One region of the Dechloromonas sp. TW-R-39-2 genome, then DNA from elsewhere that is predicted to be linked to it. Evidence: riboswitches for the same ligand, from Rfam matches in the RefSeq annotation. Region 1 holds a riboswitch; the other holds the start of a gene.
What was found. Region 1 has a riboswitch for cobalamin ahead of GBK02_RS14270 (carbohydrate porin). Riboswitches for the same ligand answer to the same signal wherever they lie in the genome.
Positions count from the first base shown of each region.

Region 1 (5,916 bases):
CAGTCAAGGTCAGCGTGAGATCACTGGCTTGCGCTCCGGTCACCTTGATGCCATCAGCCTGCGTCCGCATGCGTTCACGGAGGTCCGCGCCTTGCGCGAGGGGCGGTAACAGACACCAGAATGCGGCACTCACAAAAACAAAACGACGCATGGCTATTCTCTCTTTCAGGAAGCTGGATCAGCTATTTCTGGCTTGATGGTTTCCCACAGTTGGCAACTGCGGGAAACCATTCAGGTCAATGGCAATAATTGTCTTTGCTATCCATGATGTGTGTTCCCCATGGATACAGGCCGACATTGGGAATCCGCTCGACTGCTTCCGTCTTGCCGTCAATGATGTAGATGGAGTGGTCGGTGGATGCCGCCAGATAGATCTTCTCGTCGGCCAAGTCGGTGGTCGCTGTTTCCAACTGAATGTTGGTGCCGATCTTGATCCGGCCTGCGGGCTTCAAGGTTTTCATGTTGTAGACATAGACAAAGCCGGTAGTCGAGCTGATGACGAAAGCCTTGCCCGCGGCAAAGTTGACGCCGGTCATGTCCGGTCCCGCCGGCAGGGTGGCGGCCACTTCGTTTCTCTGGAGATCGATGATCGATATGGTCTCATCGCCGTTATTGACGGTAATGGCGTACTTGCCGTCATGCCCCATGTAAATACGCCACGGGTTTTGACCGACGCGGATGACTTTGACCACCTTGTCTTCACGCGTGTCGATCACGCCTACCACGCCCAGGTCGCCATCGGCGGCATAGATGTAGCGATTGTCGAGACTCATGGCGGGCATGGAGATGCCCTTGATCTCCTTCAGGTACTTGCCCGGATCGAGGCGCGAAATGCCGGGTACGTTGGCAATCTGGATTTTCTTGAGCAACTGGTGGCGTGTGACGTCAATGACGCCAACCCAGTGCGCCCCGTAGTTGCCGACGTAGGCCTTGGAGCCGTCGTGCGTGAAGGTAATGTTGAGCGGCTCGGCCAGCCCTTCAATGGTTTTGATCACGCTGAGCGACGCCATGTCGATCACGGTAATCGAATCGCCCTCCGGATTTCCCTGGTAGTAATAGCGGCCATCCGGGGAGAACGAGAAGTGCTCGGGAGAGATTCCCACCGGAATCTTTTTGACCAGTTCCAGCGTACGGGCATCGATGACGTAGGCGGTGTTGGCGCGGGTACCGCCGGTGACAACGTAGCGGCCGTCAGGCGACATCATCGCCATGTGCGGGTTAACGTTGTTGCCGAGGAAGGTTCGGCCCAGGATTTTGCGGCTCTTGAGATCCATGAATGCAATATCGTTGGAGTCGCGATCGACAATCATCATGGCCGATGCTGGGTCGCTGATAATCACTTTTGAAGAGGATGAAGGGGCCGGCATCGACATGCCGGGCGTGTGTTTCATCTGTGCCATTGATGATGAAACTGTCATCAGGCTGGCAGCAGCCAGGAGCACACCCATAACCTGATTTAGCTTTGATTTCGACATTTTTTGTTCTCCTTGCATTTCCGTTAGAAGCTGACCTTCATGCGAACACCCGGAATCAGATAGCTTTCCTTCGTCTTCGATTCCATGACGTACTGCAGCAGGAATGAGAGGGAGAGGTGATCTGCCAGACGAAGGTTGTAGAACCCTTCGGCCAGTTTTTCCGTGTTGCCGTTGTACAGGTCGGTTTGTGCGTAGCCGACGCCCCACATGTCGAGCGGATTGAAGGTGTAGGGGGCCTGGAAGGCCAGGCCGCCGCTGTAGAACTTCATCGTTCCGCCAACACTGCCGACATAGCCGCTGCCGTAACGCCCGAACAAGGTCACAGCCGAGGTCAGCTTCTGGTCGAAGCTGACGCCGGCACCGGTCTTGTTGCTGCCGGTGCTGTTGTCTTGCCGTCCCCAGAGTCGATAACGGCCTTCAGGCAAGGAAAGCGGCCGAGCGATATATTCCACCTCCGCCAGCGAGTAAAGCGAGGTGGATAGACTGGTCGCTTCAGTGCTGCTTTGCTGCATACCCAGCTTGAAATTGATGTTGCTCTTCGGGTCGTAGATTGCGGCGAAGCCAAGGCCGTTCGTTGTCAAACCGAGGACCGGGTTATTGACCAGCGCGTCGCTGATGAAGCGCTCCGTTTCATCGTTGGCCACGACGTTACGATCGAAATAGTTGGTCAGATCAAGACGACCGACACTCAACCCCAATTTTTGATTGAGCAATTCGGTTCTGATCCACGCTTCACGTAGATTTAGCTGGTTGTTGCTGAGGCGAGCCGCTTGGCTGTTGAGCAAATTGATGGCCGAAATTTCCTGGTCAGGAGCGGAGCCGCCGATGCCGACGACGTCGGCAAAGAACTCGGTATTCAGTGCGGCCGATTTTGCCCGGAAGGTCACATCGGCCGCTGATAGTCCATAGGTATGACGATTGGCCCGTGATGACGGTCCTCCTGTCTGCAAGGCCATTTGTGCTGTGGTGACATTGCTGACGCCCAGTTCGATGCTGCCTTTCTTTTCGGCCGCCAGTGCCTCTTCGATTTCCTCGCGTATGGTTTGCCGCCGATAGACGCGCTCCCTTTGATAGGTCAGCGTCGGGGTTGCGCCCGCGACGGGGTGATCGTATTGATTGCCATCGGCATCGACGTAGACCTGAATCTGCTTTACTGCCGTTTTGGGTTCGGAGAGAACGGTGGTGGTTTCTACCGTGGCCAGTCGTGCTTCCATTTCATTCAGACGTGCTACGACCACTTTATTGCCGGCGACGGGTTCAGTCGGCTGAGTGTTTTTGCTCGGTTGGCCTTGTTGAGACAATATGAGTTGCTGCATCTCGCCGAGTTGTTTTTCGAGCGTTTCGATGCGTTGAAGCAGTGCTTTGCGCCCAGAGCCGGTTTTGCCGGACGTTGGTTGGGTTGTTATTTCTGCGGCGTAGGAGTGCAGTGCTGAAAGCAACGCAGCCGCAATGACGGTGCGTTTGAGGTGGTGATGCATGATGGCCCCTTGTTCCGGCGAGCGTCCCCGCAGCCGGTCATCGACGAAGGTGGAGACGGAACGGGGAAAAGCAGGGGCAATAGGAATCGCGCCGGCCGTTGCATCCCCGCAACGCTTCCGCTGATTGTCCGTGGCCGGTCTCCGGGCTCAGGAGTTTTGAACCATCGCCTTCCCAGGATAGAACCCAGTGGCCTTGAGATGATTCCGCACTTCCCTACCGTTGCGGGGGCAGCACAGGCATTTGACCTGTTTCCCGTTTCACCCGCTGCCAAAAAGGCAAGCAGGCACCGCGAACAATTTTCGATTGTATCAGCTAGGCAAAGCTTAAGCTAAATCCAGCAAAGCGACTATATATGCCATTGCTGCATTGGGGCAGGCTTCACCCAGAAGTCAACAACACACCAATTTCGATTTCATCGCTCCCCGATATTGCGAATGCCTCCCCGTCATGCATCCGCGCAATCGCGCTAACGATGGCGAGGCCCAGTCCGTGATTTTGGTGGCCGTGGCTACGTGACGTGTCTACGCGGTAAAAACGATTGAAGATATGAGGCAGGCTTTCATCAGGAATCGGTTTGCCTCGGTTGATCACCGAGAGTTTAAGTCGTCCATCTGTTTTCGGCGTTATCCGGATCACGATTGCACTCCCGTGATCGGCATATCGAGCTGCATTATTCAGTAAATTGGACAGTACGCGCCGTAGCAGTGCAGCATCGAACAGGCCGGAAGCGTCACCTTCAATCGACAACTGAAGGTCGGACTCAATCAGCACGGCTTCATAGTAGTCAGCCACCTCAGTGCAGAGTTGGGCGAGGCTTTGAATGGGTTTCCGCCGGGCTTTTGCACCCCGGTCGGCTTGCGACAGGAACAGCATGTCATTCACTATGCCCGACAGCCTGTGCATTTCTTCGAGATTCGCACCGATGCAATCACGCAGATTTTCATCCTTGTCGTTGCTACGCAAAGCCAATTCACTGCTAGCGATGATACTCGCCAACGGCGTTCTCAATTCGTGCGCTACATCGGCATTGAATCCTTCGAGCTGCTGGTAGGCTTTTTCCAGTCGGTTTAGCAAATCGTTGAACTGATCGACAAGCACTTGTAGCTCGGCGGGAATCCCCTCAGTTTCCAACCGTTTGTCGAGGGAAAGTATTGCGAGACAGCGCGTTTGCTCAGCCAGTGTCCGAATGGGGGCCAGTCCAAAATAAACGAGCAGGTAACCGCCCACGGTGATCGCAGCACTGCCGATCAATGCAGCCCCCCAGAGAATGGCTGCGAGGCGATCCAGAATAGCCTCGTCCGGCGCGGTGTCGAGCGCCAGTTCGGCAACGGCAAAATTTGTCCTCGGAGCTCCGTCGGGAAGTGCAAGCGAGTGAAAGCGCGCTTTTAACGGCCACGCACTTGGCGTCGAAATGAAACGAGCCTCACCCAATCTATCGAGCAACTTGAGATGCAAGTCCCGATTGATCTTCAGAAGATCTTCCAGGTCATGTTCCAGTGTTTCCGGTTGCAGGTGTGCCGGCGTTTCTTCAAACAGGTGCTGAATTGCCGTACTGAGCTTTTCAAGGCGTAGATCCTGTTGTGACTCAAGATTGATTTTGACCGAGAAAAATACTCCGAGACACAAACATCCAAGGACACCCAAACTTAGTGAGGCGAGCCAGCGTACAAGGCGACCACTCAGCGTCGGGTTAATCTGTTTGCCAAGTTTCATTCGCGCATTTCGAGGACATAACCCATGCCTCGTACGGTGTGCAGTAGTTGGAGCTCGAAGGGTGTATCCATTTTGGCGCGAAGTCGCTTGATCGAAACTTCGACTACATTGGTGTTGCTGTCGAAATTCATATCCCAAACCTGCTCGGCAATCTCGGTACGCGATAGCACCTCGCCTTGTTTCCTCAGAAACAGAGAAAGCAGCAAGAACTCCTTGGCACTCAGGTCGATACGCTGACCATTCCTGGAGACCTTACGGCGAGCCAGATCCATTTCAAGATCGTGCAATGCCAGACGGTTCGACGTGCTTTCCGGTTGATGCTGCGCCGAGCGGCGCAGCAGTCCCTGGATTCGAGCGATCAGCTCCGAAAAGGCAAACGGCTTGACCAGATAGTCGTCGGCGCCCGTCTGCAAACCGTTGACCCGGTCTTCCACTTTACCCAGCGCGGTCAACATCAAGACCGGCGTTTGTTTTTTGGTACGCAAGGCAGCCAGCAAGGCAAGTCCGTCCATGCCGGGCAGCATGGAGTCGAGGATGATGGCCGCGTAATCGAACTCCAGACTCATGTGGAGCCCGGTTACACCGTCATGGGCAAGGTCAACGACAAAGCCTGCAGAACCCAATCCCTTTTGCAGGTATTGGGCAAGCTTTTGCTCATCTTCGACAACCAGTAGCTTCATCTCGTCCCGAATCGAAAGATGTCAATTTTGTAAACTTCCTGTTGGCGTTCTGTCAGTGCTGATTTTTTATAGTTCATCCATGCCGTTCAGTTGTTCGGCATTCCACAAAACCGATGAACCGAAAGATCAATGAAGGAGTTCCATCATGAACGTCAAACAAGCCCTTTCCATCCCCGTTCTTTGTGCCGGTTTGGCACTGTCAGGCCAGGTGTTGGCCGAATCAGTCATGCATAACCCATCGGAGGGTGCGACAAAATTCTACCCGGCGCACGGTTCGGGCAGCAAATCCGCCCAGCAAGTGCAACAGGAACTCGATGACTTCAAACGCAACCCAGTAAGTGCGGACGGCCAGTATCGCTATGTTGGCGGCGATCAGGGCTGGGTGCTGATTCCGCACGAATATGCCTATCGCGATGGGAAATGGCAACACGTCGACAAACTCCAGCACAACACCCCCGCGCCTTCCATGCAAATGACGCCGGAAGAAAAGAAGCAACGCGAGGCGTTGTACCTGGGCGGTTAATTCCGCCCCGAGGACTGATGTGTTGCCCATCGGACGATGACCAGGA
Region 1 is NZ_CP045202.1:2,951,056-2,956,971, reverse strand. Features, by position in the region: gene GBK02_RS14285 (hypothetical protein) at 1-151, opposite strand, end outside; gene GBK02_RS14280 (beta-propeller fold lactonase family protein) at 237-1,313, opposite strand; gene GBK02_RS14275 (hypothetical protein) at 1,312-1,455, shown strand; gene GBK02_RS14270 (carbohydrate porin) at 1,499-2,953, opposite strand; cobalamin riboswitch at 3,068-3,260, opposite strand; gene GBK02_RS14265 (heavy metal sensor histidine kinase) at 3,333-4,667, opposite strand; gene GBK02_RS14260 (heavy metal response regulator transcription factor) at 4,664-5,347, opposite strand; gene GBK02_RS14255 (hypothetical protein) at 5,493-5,870, shown strand.

Region 2 (5,916 bases), 720 kb from region 1:
GCCAGACCAAAAACCAGCAGCATGGCGCCGAGCGCACCGGCAAAAGCCAGTCCGTCGATGCCGAGGGCCGGCAAGCCGAGAATGATGGCGAACATTGCCCCGGCCCCGGCGCCGCCGGAAATCCCCAGGACGTAAGGATCGGCCAGCGGATTGCGCAGCAATACCTGCATCAATGCGCCGGCCAGTGCCAGCAGGCCACCGCAGGCAAAACCGGCAATTGCGCGCGGCAACCGAAGCTGCAGCACGACATCGCCGGCGCCGCCTTCCTGCCCGAGCAGGGCCGCCCACACTTCACCGATCGAAACCTTGAAGCTGCCGACCGTCAGGGCCAGTGCGAAGCTGGCCAGGACGAGCAGGCAGAGACAGGCGAGGATCAGCAGGGCGCGGCGGCTGGAGGGCATGGTTCAGTAAGCGTAGTTGACCGCGGCAAACCAGTTGCGCCGGGGTGCGGCATAGTACGAGTAATACTCACGGTCGAGCAGGTTGTCGATCGCCAGCGAGGCGGTGATGTGCTTGTCGATGCGATAGGCGATACGGCTGTCGACGACGGTGTAGGCATCGTAGGACTGGAAGACGTTGCCGGCGAAATCGCTGTTGTCATCGGTCGAGTATTGCTTGCTGGCGTAGCGCAGATTGCTGCCCAGCGTCCATGGGCCGTAGCTGGTGTCAAAGCCGAGCGTTGCCTGGTGTTGCGGCAAATAAGCGATTTTCTTGCCTTGGCTGATGCGCGATTGGCTATTCCGCCGTACTTCGGAATCAGTCATCGTGTAAGAGGCCATCAGACGGGTCGAGTCGCCGATTTTTTGCGTCATGCCGACGACGAAGCCCTGGCTGGTGGCCTCTTCCGCATTGATCCGGTTACGCGTTGTTCCACTCGTTTGTGTGTAGATCAGGTCATCCATCCGGTTGCTGAAGGCAGTGAACTTGAGTTCGCCTCCTTGCCAGGGCTTGAAATCTGCGCCGATATCCAGCGTTGTGACGGTTTCTGGCTTGAGCAGTGGATTGGCGGTTAAGTTTGTTTTACCGATCCAGCCGCTGCGATAAAGCTCGTAGACGGAGGGCGCGCGGAAGGCAGAACCGTATGATGTGCGCAGGGCAAAGGCTGAATTGACTTCAAAACGCAGGGCCAGTTTCGGGTTCCAGGCTTCAGCCGTCCGGCTGGCGTAGTTTTTGTAGATATTGCCGCTGTTCCAGCCCGGGGTCTCGATATGGCCGTTCGAGTTCTTCCAGTAGTCGTAACGCAGGCCGAAATGTGCGAGCAGTCGATCGCTCAGTTGCCATTCATCCTGAGCATACAAGCCGAGAGAGTTGGTTTCTCCACTGACGTTGGCGTAAAGATTGCCCCGGCTCGATGCATCGTGCCAGTTGCTCAGTGTGTATTCGCTGTTGTTTGCCCGGTCGTGGCGCCATGCGCTCCCCAGCGTGATGCCGTGGCGACCCAGCTGACGTGTCCAGTAAGCATCAAGCAATTCGCTGCGGGCGGGAGAGTCGCTGATCCGGCTGGTGCTGGGGGTGATGAAATAATTGCTGCTGACATCAATATAGGCTGCGCTGATCTTGAGCAGTCCGCCCAGCGTTTCGATATCGCCGCCTAGCGAGTAAATCTGCCGTTCATAAGCGCCCGGGCTGGCCATCCAGGTCGAACAGATGGCCGTTGTCGGCGTACACCCGTTCCAGTTCGTCGTGCCATTGCTGTTTCTGAGATAGCTTTCCGGGGTGCTGTTCGAGTATTCATAAGCCTGGCGCTGCCAGCCGGCGCGCCATTTGTTCAGGCCGCCCAGGCGCTGTTCGAGTTTGATGTACTCGCCGTTTTCTTCCCAGGCCGTTGCTCCTTTGTTGCCAACGAGATAAGCATTGACCCCCTTGTTGCTGCTGGTCTGGGTCCAGCCGCTGACGGTGGCGCCAGGACTGCTTGTTGCCGTGACATTTTCATTGCGATAGCCGGCGGTTGCCATCCAGTTGCCGCCAATCAGGACCGACAGACCATTATCGAACAGCGTGCCGCCCATTAAGCTGATCCGGCGTGTGTCTTCCGGTGCCGTACCACGCGAAAAAGGTGCGCCGTAACCAAAACTGGCGTTGAACATCGGGGCTTTCGGCATCAAGGTGGTGAAATTGACCACGCCGCTCATTGCCGTTCCGCCATAGAGCGAAGACATCGGGCCGACCATGACTTCGGCCTGGCGAAGTATTTCGGTTGGCATGCCGGATAAGTTGACGCTCCCGGCGTAACCGTCGTTGACCGGTATGCCATCGACCATGACCAGCATCCGTCGTTCGTCCGGGATGCCGCGCAATGACATGGCCTGGGTCGATTGGGTCGTGCCTCGCCCGGGTTGGATGGTCAGGCCTGGAATGTATTTGACGACATCGCTCAATCGGTCGTTTTTGCGGCTGTTCAATTCATCCTGGCGAACAATCTCGACTTGCCCCGGTGCCTTTTCCAGCGGCGTCATGAAACGACTGGCCGAAACAACGACCGATTCCAGCTCGGTTGGCCGGTCGATACTGAGGGGCTCGGCAATGGCGTGATGCGCGAAAAGCGAACTGATCACAGCCGCAGTGTGGGTCAATCGAAAATTCATGGTCTTCCTTTTTCCGGCAGGCGTCCCCGCGAACCGGAATGGCATTGAAAAGGAAAAGCAAGGGATGACAGGTCGGCCGAATAAAACTGGCGCCACAACCCCGTGGCAATTCCGTGATTTGTTTCAGGCCGGTATCCGGGCTCGCAAGTCTTGATGTACCGCCTTCCCAGGTTTTACCCAGTGGCCTTGAGGTACATCCGCACTCACTTACCGTTGCGGGGGCAGCAGCGGATTGATCTCATCGGAGACGCACCACTTTCCCGTTTAACTGCACTTGGAGAATCCGCGCGCAGCACCTGACACGGTGCGCATTCTACATGTGCACTTGCTGCATCGCACTATAAAAGTCGTGCCCATTTCGTATAAACCACTTTGAGAATAAAGGCTTAGTCCTTGACCACGCATTGTTTTTCCCTCTATAGTTCGCGCCATGAATACCGAACTCGAAGCGCTTGAAGCCAAGATTGAACAGGTGGTTGCCCTGGTGCACCAGTTGCGTGCCGAGAACGAGGTGCTGAAAAACCAGATGGCTGCTGCCGAGGCAGAGCGTCTCCACTTGCGTCAGACAATGACGGTGGCGCGAGAGCGCCTTGAAGGCCTGGTCGACAAGCTGCCCGAGGATGTCTGAGATGAGCACCGAAACGAATTTCCTCGATGTCAAAATCATGGGGCGCGAATATCGCGTGGCCTGCAGTGCCGAAGAGCGCGATGCGCTGCTTGCTGCGGTCGACCTGGTTGACAACAAAATGCGCGAAATCGCCCAGCGCACCAAAAGCACTATTGCCGAGCGTGTAGCGGTAATGGCTGCGCTCAACATCGCGCACGAACTGCTGGCCGGTCAGGCTGCAGGCGGTATCGAAGGCGATGCGGAATCTGTTGATACTTCCGAGACAAAGCGTAGAATCGATCACATGGGAGCACGAATTGATTCCGTGCTTGCGCCCCAGCAGCAACTGGACATCTAGGTCATTTGCTGTTGACCCCGGCGCCGCCCGCCGAGCGTCCCCTGCGGTGTTTGTTAAGACCATATATTCCTTGAACCAATGCTAATTGGCATCGGTTGCGGACCATACCGCTGCTGTTGTGAGTGCCTCTCTGTCAGGCGTTCCTGATGCAGCTGGAAAGCGACCATTCTGGACCCCGGTTCAGGATGCCGGTCTGACGGCACTTGCGGGGGCCTTTTTTTTGGCCTGGCGATGACTATTTCTCCTGATTTTCCCATGGCAGTCTCCGATCAACCGGTTGCGCAGTTCTGGTTGATGAAATCGGAACCTGATGAGGTCTCGATTGATCATCTTGCCGCTGCGCCAAATGTTCCCTTTCCGTGGTTTGGCGTCAGAAACTATCAGGCGCGCAACTTCATGCGCGATGCGATGCGGGTCGGCGATCTGGCATTTTTTTATCACTCGGGCTGTGCCGAACCGGGGATTGCCGGGGTTTGCCGGATCGCTTCGGCGCCTTACCCCGATGCAACCCAGTTTGATGCGGTCAACCCGTATTTCGACCCGAAATCCAAAGCCGATTCGCCGCGCTGGTTATTGCGTGATGTCATGTTCGTGCAAAAGACGCGCTATTTGCCGCTGACTGAACTGCGGGCTTGTCCGGAACTTGCTAACATGCGCCTTCTTGCCCGCGGCAACCGTTTGTCGATTACACCGGTAACCGCTGAGGAATGGCAATTTATTACGATGGAACTTCTGGTATGAGCTTGTTGCTGATTTGGGTTGCTGCTTATCTTGTACTTGGTGCATTTACCGGATTTTTTGCCGGGATGCTGGGGATTGGCGGCGGGCTGGTCATGGTGCCGGCCCTGACCTTGATGTTTGCTGCACAGACTCAGTTTCCTTCAGGCGAAATCCTGCACATGGCACTTGGCACTTCGATGGCCTCGATCATTTTTACGGCTGTTGCCAGCTTGCGGACGCACCATAGCCATGGTGCGGTGATGTGGAATATTTTCAAAGTAATTACACCCGGCATTCTGCTTGGTACGGCGATCGGAACTTTGTTTGCTGCCAGCGTTCCGGCACGTCCACTGGCCATTTTTTTTACTTTCTTTGTTTGTCTCGTTGCAGTCCAGATGGCGCTTAACTTGAAGCCAAAGGCGGCTCGTGACTTGCCTGGGACGATGGGGGTTGCTGCTGTCGGCTTCGGTATCGGTGCACTGTCTTCTGTCGTAGCAATCGGTGGCGGTGCATTGACCGTACCGTTCCTGACTTGGTGCAACGTTCGTGTTCAACATGCTATCGGTACCTCGGCGGCAGTCGGTTTGCCTATCGCGGTCGGCGGAACGTTGGGCTATGTCTTCAATGGCTGGCACCAGCCGGGTTTGCCACAGGGCAGTTTGGGATTTGTGTACTTGCCAGCCCTGGTGATTCTGGTTGCAGCATCGATGGTGACAGCTCCCTACGGTGCCAGTCTGGCGCATCGCTTGCCAGTGGCAACCCTGAAGCGGATTTTTGCCGCAATCCTTATCCTGCTCGCGGCAAAAATGGTCTGGAGTTTGTTCAGCACGCCTTGAACGCAGGTTTGCGCTTTTCAAGGAAGGCGCTCAGGCCTTCCTTGTAGTCCTCTGTGTCGAGGAAGGCGAACGACGCGGCTTTTTCTTCATCGTTCAGCGGTCGACCGTTTTGCAGGCGGCGAATCCACTGCTTGTGCCAGCCGGCCACCAACGGGGCGCCGGCACAGATGCGCCGTGCCGTGGCATAGGCTTCATCTTCGACCTGCGGATCAGGAACAACGCGGGTGATCAGCCCTTTTTCATAGGCTTCGGTGGCGTTGAGAATGCGTCCTTCGAGCAGGATTTCCTTCATCACGGCGGCACCGGCCAGCTTCAGCAAACCCTCCATCTCGCCTGGATACATCGAAAAGCCGAGTCGATTGATCGGCGCACCGAAGCGGGCCGATTCGTTGCTGATACGCAGGTCACAGACGCCGGCGATTTCAAGGCCGCCACCGATGCAGGCTCCCTGGATCAGGGCCACGGTCGGGTGCGGGCAATCGGCGATGGCATTCAGGGCCAGCGCGACTTGCTCGTGGTAGTGCAGGGCTTGCTCCAGCGTGGCGCGTCCGGTGACGAATTCTTCCAGATCGCCGCCCGCGGCAAAGGCATCGTGCCCGGCACCACGCAGCACGATGCAGCGGATGTCGCGGTCAACCGCCAGCTTGCCCATGATTCCGGCCAAGTCCTGCCACATGGCCAAATTGATGGCATTCAGCTTGCCGGGATTGTTGAGTGTCAGGGTGGCGATTTCGCCGTTTGTGGAGAGGTCGACCGTAGCCATGTGCGCAAAGTGTTGTTTTTAATGACTTGAATTATATGCCCAGGGAC
Region 2 is NZ_CP045202.1:208,327-214,242, reverse strand. Features, by position in the region: gene GBK02_RS01065 (iron ABC transporter permease) at 1-401, opposite strand, end outside; gene GBK02_RS01060 (TonB-dependent receptor) at 405-2,585, opposite strand; cobalamin riboswitch at 2,694-2,900, opposite strand; gene GBK02_RS01055 (hypothetical protein) at 3,016-3,213, shown strand; gene GBK02_RS01050 (cell division protein ZapA) at 3,215-3,550, shown strand; RNA gene ssrS (6S RNA) at 3,586-3,766, shown strand; gene GBK02_RS01040 (EVE domain-containing protein) at 3,806-4,291, shown strand; gene GBK02_RS01035 (sulfite exporter TauE/SafE family protein) at 4,288-5,106, shown strand; gene GBK02_RS01030 (enoyl-CoA hydratase/isomerase family protein) at 5,093-5,869, opposite strand.
Region 2: another riboswitch for cobalamin. It lies ahead of GBK02_RS01060 (TonB-dependent receptor); the one in region 1 lies ahead of GBK02_RS14270 (carbohydrate porin).